3 regions of the uncultured Planococcus sp. genome follow, and region 3 is predicted to be linked to each of the others. Evidence: riboswitches for the same ligand, from Rfam matches in the RefSeq annotation. Region 3 holds a riboswitch; each other region holds the start of a gene.
What was found. A riboswitch is a leader RNA that binds a small molecule or an ion and turns the genes downstream of it on or off. The one in region 3 is predicted to bind S-adenosylmethionine.
Positions count from the first base shown of each region.

Region 1: linked by a shared signal. The riboswitch ahead of metK (methionine adenosyltransferase) and the one ahead of mtnK (S-methyl-5-thioribose kinase) in region 3 are both predicted to bind S-adenosylmethionine.
Region 2: linked by a shared signal. The riboswitch ahead of sat (sulfate adenylyltransferase) and the one ahead of mtnK (S-methyl-5-thioribose kinase) in region 3 are both predicted to bind S-adenosylmethionine.

Region 1 covers NZ_CANMXD010000013.1:97,962-100,148, forward strand. Annotated here, with positions in the region: gene Q0785_RS17765 (gamma carbonic anhydrase family protein) at 1-70, shown strand, start outside; gene metK (methionine adenosyltransferase) at 132-1,340, opposite strand; SAM riboswitch class I at 1,543-1,655, opposite strand.
Region 2 covers NZ_CANMXD010000002.1:22,481-24,667, reverse strand. Annotated here, with positions in the region: gene Q0785_RS02520 (SLC13 family permease) at 1-62, opposite strand, end outside; gene sat (sulfate adenylyltransferase) at 81-1,244, opposite strand; SAM riboswitch class I at 1,380-1,485, opposite strand; gene Q0785_RS02510 (NAD(P)-binding protein) at 1,719-2,187, shown strand, end outside.
Region 3 covers NZ_CANMXD010000010.1:80,478-82,664, reverse strand. Annotated here, with positions in the region: gene mtnW (2,3-diketo-5-methylthiopentyl-1-phosphate enolase) at 1-191, opposite strand, end outside; SAM riboswitch class I at 266-375, opposite strand; SAM riboswitch class I at 585-738, shown strand; gene mtnK (S-methyl-5-thioribose kinase) at 813-2,003, shown strand; gene mtnA (S-methyl-5-thioribose-1-phosphate isomerase) at 2,000-2,187, shown strand, end outside.

The DNA.
Region 1 (2,187 bases), on a different contig from region 3:
CGACATGGAGAGGATCATCCGCGAATATGCGGAAAAAGGAGCTTATTACAAATCTCTTCAAAAAGACTAAGAACGTAAAAAGGACGATTGAGCGCTAGTGGCTCAATCGTCCTTTTTCATTCGATGATGTTTTAAATGCCGGCTTGAACGCCAGCTTGTTCTTTCAGGATAGCGGCTTTATCTGTACGCTCCCAAGGAAGATCGACATCCGTACGGCCAAAATGTCCGTAAGCTGCAGTCTGCTTGTAGATCGGGCGGCGAAGATCAAGCATTTTGATGATTCCGGCAGGACGCAAATCGAAGTTCGCGCGTACCAAATCGTCCAATTTGTCTTCATCGACTTTGCCGGTGCCGAATGTATCAAAAGCGATGGATACAGGATGTGCCACACCGATTGCATAAGCCAATTGCACTTCGCATTTGTCTGCTAGTCCGGCCGCTACGATGTTTTTCGCTACATAACGGGCCGCATAAGCTGCTGAACGGTCCACTTTTGTCGCGTCTTTACCAGAGAATGCTCCACCGCCGTGGCGAGCATAGCCACCGTAGGTATCCACGATGATTTTGCGGCCAGTCAAGCCCGCATCTCCCTGAGGTCCGCCAATAACAAAACGCCCGGTTGGGTTGATGAAGTATTTGGTATCTTCGTCGATCCATTTTGCTGGAACGACTTCATTGATGACATATTCTTTGATATTGCGTTGAATCTGCTCAAGCGTTACTTCTGGGTGATGCTGAGTAGAGATGACAATCGTGTCCACGCGAAGTGGTTTATTGTTTTCATCATATTCAACTGTCACCTGCGTTTTGCCATCGGGACGCAGATAGGGAAGAATTTCTTCTTTCCGTACTTCAGCCAAGCGGCGTGCCAATTTATGTGCCAATGAAATCGGCAATGGCATCAATTCTTCTGTTTCGTTGTTGGCATATCCGAACATCAACCCTTGGTCACCTGCTCCGATATCGTCCATTTCTTTATCTGTCATTTGGCCTTCACGTGATTCAAGTGCTACGTTGACTCCTGCAGCGATATCCGGTGATTGCTCATCGATTGCTGTCAGAACTGCACTTGTTTCTGAGTCGAAACCATATTTAGCTCGTGTGTATCCAATTTCTCTTACGGTTTGTCTAACAACTTTCGGGATGTCCACATAAGTGGAAGTGGTGATTTCTCCGGCTACCAGAACCAGTCCTGTAGTGACGGTCGTTTCGCACGCAACACGCGCGTTTGGATCCTCGGTTAAGATAGCGTCCAAAATAGCATCTGAGATTTGGTCACAGATTTTATCCGGATGTCCTTCTGTTACTGATTCTGAAGTAAATAATCGACGGTTTTTCAAAAAATGTTCCTCCTTATATCCTGCGAGATTGCTCTCGAAATTGATACGGTACTCGTTTCCCATGTCAAGTCCGTTCCAGACAAAAGCCGGATTGAACTTCAAGCCGTTTGTGGCCTTTCACACGAGGATTAAGGGCATTCCATAAAAAAATCCCTTCACTCATTCATCATGAGGAAAGGAGAATCATCATAAGCACCTTTCACTCTTATCATCCAAGGCCTGTGAGCCTTGCTTCAGGTTTGGCACCATCACTGCGGTTGCAGCAGGTTGCCGGGTTTCATAGGGCCTGTCCCCTCCACCAGCTCGGAATAAGAGTATCCGTTCAATTTTTCATCATACGGAAATAGCACTTGGATGTCAACATTTTTGGCGCAAAAAAATAATTTCAGTCTTGATTCAGTCAATGAAAAACAACTTTCCCCCCTCGCTTTCAGTAGAGCAAAGATGACTGCTCCTGCGCAAGCTGCGCTGAGACCTCCACACCCTTTTTCTGAAACTACAGCCTGGCCGGCCTGGTTAGTGCGTGTTGCTCCATTCAAAGAGAGAAGCCTACTAATCTACTTCAGGAAGAAATAGACTCAATCAACTTGATATACCCTTCACTCAAGGATCCGGAGCGCAAGGCGGCGAAGGGCAAAGATATGCTCCTGCATCGCTGCGCTAGCTTCGTCGCAAACGAGTCAGGCACAGCCCGACTCGCTTCCTGCGAGCCCGCGGAAAGCGTCCGCCTGAAGTGCAGGATTCAGTAAAAATATGATGAAATGAATATCCATTCTTGTAATAATCTAAAGATTCCTTTGTCTACAAACTCTTATATAGTACAACTTAATATAAATTCATACCTATT
Region 2 (2,187 bases), on a different contig from region 3:
AACAGCAAGGCACTGACCATAGCAACGATGACAATTAGTACAAAAATCATTTCGACTGACATGGGCAACCATCCTTCAACTTAGTTACTTACTACGGTCTCCCGCAAGCCTTTGATAAGAACATCCGCCACTTCCGGACGGGAAAATTGTTTCGGTGGCTTCTCCCCGTTGCGAAGCAATTCACGCACTTTCGTACCGCTCAAATGGACATGATTTTCTGCCGTATGCGGGCAGGTTTTCGCTGTTGCCATGTTTTCGCATGTATTGCAGTAGAATGAATGCTCGAATTTGAAGATTTGAATGCCCAGTTCGTCTTCGAACTGGCTGATGAATTCCTGCGCTTCGTATGTGCCGTAATAATCGCCGACACCGGCATGGTCGCGGCCAACGATGAAATGTGTACACCCGTAGTTCTTGCGGACGATGGCGTGAAGAACCGCTTCTTTCGGTCCCGCATAGCGCATTGCTGCAGGATAGATGGCCAGGCGCGCACGATCTGCAGGATAGTAATGCTTCAAGATGACCTGGTAGCTTTCCATCCGTACCGCTGCTGAAATATCATCGGATTTCGTTTCGCCCACGAGGGGGTTCAACAGCAATCCGTCAACCACTTCCAATGCTGCTTTCTGGATGTACTCATGTGCCCGGTGCACCGGGTTGCGCGTCTGGAAACCGACAATCGTCTTCCAGCCCAAATCCTGGAACAACTGACGCGTTTCAACCGGATCCAAATGGAACTCTTCAAATTCGCTGTGATCCGGACGATTCAATAAAGTGATCGGTCCGGCCAGGTACACATCGCCGCGTTCGTATAATTTCTTAACACCTGCATGTGCTTCTTCGGTCGTTCCGTAGATTTTTTCCGCTTCCAACCGTTTGTCGTAAGCGTATTTCTCCTTCAGTGCGAGTGTTCCGTAAATCACACCGTCTTCGCCTTTCAGCGCAATTTCGTCGCCGACTTGGTAGCTGTCCGCTTCTTCTTTGGTGACCGACAGTGTAATTGGCACGCTCCAAACCGTGCCATTGCTGAGGCGCGATGTATGTACCACACTTTCATAATCTTTTTGTCCAAGGAAACCGGTTAATGGGCTGAAGCCTCCGATGCCGATTAGTTCGAGATCCGAGATCGCCCAATCCGAAACGAATAATGAAGAAAGCGATTCTGCATTTTTCAAGGCCTTTTCTCTTTCCGTGCCTGTCACCTGTCTGTTTACCAAATCTCCACCGTGTGCTCTACTAGTCATTTCATTACCTCCAAGGTTAGTTTTGAATTGCGCTGTTCATTTCGAAACCATTCTGAAACCAAACTTCCAAAGCGTTCGAACAAAAAGAAAAGGACCCTCTTCGACAAGAAGAAGGTCCGGAAAAACAAAACAATCTTCTTATCTTCTAGGCTGATGAAGCCTATTGGAGTTAGCACCGTTTCCTTATAGGAGGGTTGCTGAGACATCAAAGGGCCAATCCCTCCGTCTCTCTTGATAAGAACGCATATTCAATTTTGATGAGAATTGTTTGAAATGTTTGATTTCACAAAGTATATAATAGACTATTCCGAGTGTCAAACTATGTTTTAATTTTTTTTTAGACTTTTTCCAGGAAAGCTGCCCTGCCAAAGGCTAGCGCAAGCAAAATTATTTTGATTAGCTGATGAATAGTTTCTGTTCAACGCAGAGAGGAATATTTTTGATAGTATTAGGAGAGGTAAGGAGGCGGAGAAGATGACGGTACTTCCCATCATGATTGAGTTGGCAGAAAAAAAAGTGATTGTAGTGGGCGGCGGACGCATCGCCAAACGGAAGCTGAACGCTTTGCTGGACAGTGGAGCTGTGCTGACCGTAATCAGTCCCTCCGTGACACCGGAAATAAAGCAGTGGGCTGAAGAAGGTAAAATCCAATGGAAACCAAAAAACTTCGACCCAAAAGAGGCTGAAGAGGCTTTCATGATGATCATCGCCACCGATGACCCCGTTGTCAACGCGGCCGCAAGAGAAGCTGCACCTCCGCACTGCCTGATCAATGCTTCCACTGACGCCGAGTCTGGAAATATTCATTTTCCGGCTCATTTCAAAAGAGGCAAATTGAGCATCGCGGTTTCAACGAATGGCGCCAGTCCTATGCTTGCGAAAAAAATCAAACAGGATCTGCAGACTCAGTTTGACGAAAGCTACGAACACTATCTTGAATTTC
Region 3 (2,187 bases):
AATGGATGGCTGTCTTCCGTAAACTCTTCGATGGAAACAACATGTCCCTTATGGTGTTTCAGTTGTGCCTGTTCAAGCAGCGGCAAGTCTGTCCAGGAGCCGATCGTCAGTCCCAAAGCAATGCCTTCCGCTTTTTTTTCGAAGGAACCGGGCTTTCCGTATACTTGATAAGTAGCAGTCAATACGCTCATCTATTCCACACTCCCATGCAATTTAAAAAATAAAAAACCTCTTCAAATAAGAAGAGGTTAAGGGCGTTAACAACTTCTTATTTCTCAGCCATCGGTTCTGGCTGCAAGAATTAGCACCGTGTCCATCATTGGACCGGTTGCCGGGTATCATAGGGCTTGTCCCTCCACCTGCTCTGAATAAGAAAGATATGAAATTGAGTAAAATAATTTTATAATTTAATCCAAAATAACTAAGTCGATTTAATACAGTAAAGTAATTCTGATTATTTCATGTGAGCAGAAGTCTGTCAACTCTGTTATCAAAAAATTGTTTTTATTGGAAAAATGCGTTGACAGTCAATTCTGAATCGTGATAGGATTCTCTTCATAAACTTAATAGTAATACATGTAGTACTCTTATCAAGAGCTGGCAGAGGGATTTTGGCCCGATGACGCCCAGCAACCGACCGTAATACCGTTGTGAGACGGGGCGCTTTGGCGCCAGGATGAACATCCTGTAAGGCACGGTGCTAATTCCATCAGAAATTTATTTTCTGAAAGATAAGAGGCATGGAATCTCTTATTCTGGCCTCTTTCTTTTGAAAGAGGCTTTTTATATTGCAGAAGAAAGGAAGAAAAATCATGACTCTTACTGTTCCCACTACTTATAAAGCATTAACTGAATCGACGGCGATCGCATTGGCAAAGGCTGTCCATCCATTCGATGGCAATGCCCGATTGACTTGCCGGGAAATCGGCGATGGCAACTTGAATTATGTTTTTCAGATTGAAGATCCGCAAACCGGCAAGCGGCTGATCATTAAACAGGCATTGCCATATGCGAAAGTAATCGGTGAAAGCTGGCCGCTGACTTTGAAGCGGGCAACCATTGAAGCCAATGTCCTGAGAAAACACGGAGAGTTCGTTCCTTCATTGGTACCTGCAGTCTATGCTACGGATGAAGAGTTGGCCATTACGGTGATGGAAGACTTGTCCCATCTTGAGATTGCAAGGGAAGGCTTGGTCAACGGAGAAAATTTCCCGAGACTGTCGCAGGATATCGGTGAATATTTGGCGCAGACTTTATTCCATACATCGGATTACGGCTTGCATCCTTTTGAGAAAAAGGGTTTGGCTGCTGAGTTCTCCAACCCGGAGCTCTGCAAGATCACGGAAGATCTCATCTTTACAGATCCCTTTTTCGACGTTGAGACCAATGATTACGAACCGCAGCTCCAATCAGCGGTAGAAGCGATCTGGAGCGATCGTAAGCTGCAGCTGGAAGTGGCGAAATTGAAGAAGAGCTTTTTGACTGAATCGGAAGCGCTTCTGCACGGCGACCTTCACACGGGCAGCATCTTTGCGAGCCAAACGGAAACCAAGGTGATTGATCCGGAATTCGGCTTCTACGGTCCGATTGGATTTGATGTCGGCCTGTTCTTGGCAAACCTCATTTTTCAGGCCATCACACGTGAAGGCGAGGATCGCCAAGTGATTGTGGGCCATATAGAAAAGACATGGGATGTTTTCGATTCCCGGTTCACTGAGCTATGGAAAACGGAGAGCGTCGAATCATTTAAAGAGACAGAAGGCTACTTGGAGTTCGTACTTGAGAAAGTGCTGACAGATGCAACGGGTTTTGCGGGATGTGAATTGATCCGCCGTACGATTGGCTTGGCGCATGTCAAAGACTTGGACAGCATCGAAGATACCGAAAAAAGAATCCATTCTAAGAAACAGGCGCTGCAGACAGGGAGAGCATTGATCCTGAAGCGCCAGCAGACAGCATCGATCGGAGATATACTGCAAATTCTGGAGGAGGCGCACACATGAGCATTCCTTTATCCATCAAATGGGACGGCCAACAGCTGACTATTCTGGATCAGCAGAAATTACCGCATATTATAGAATACTTGACGCTTGAAACGGTGGAAGACGTGTACGAGGCTATTTTTTCATTGAAAGTCCGTGGCGCACCTGCGATCGGCATCACCGCCGCATACGGCTTGGCCATCGG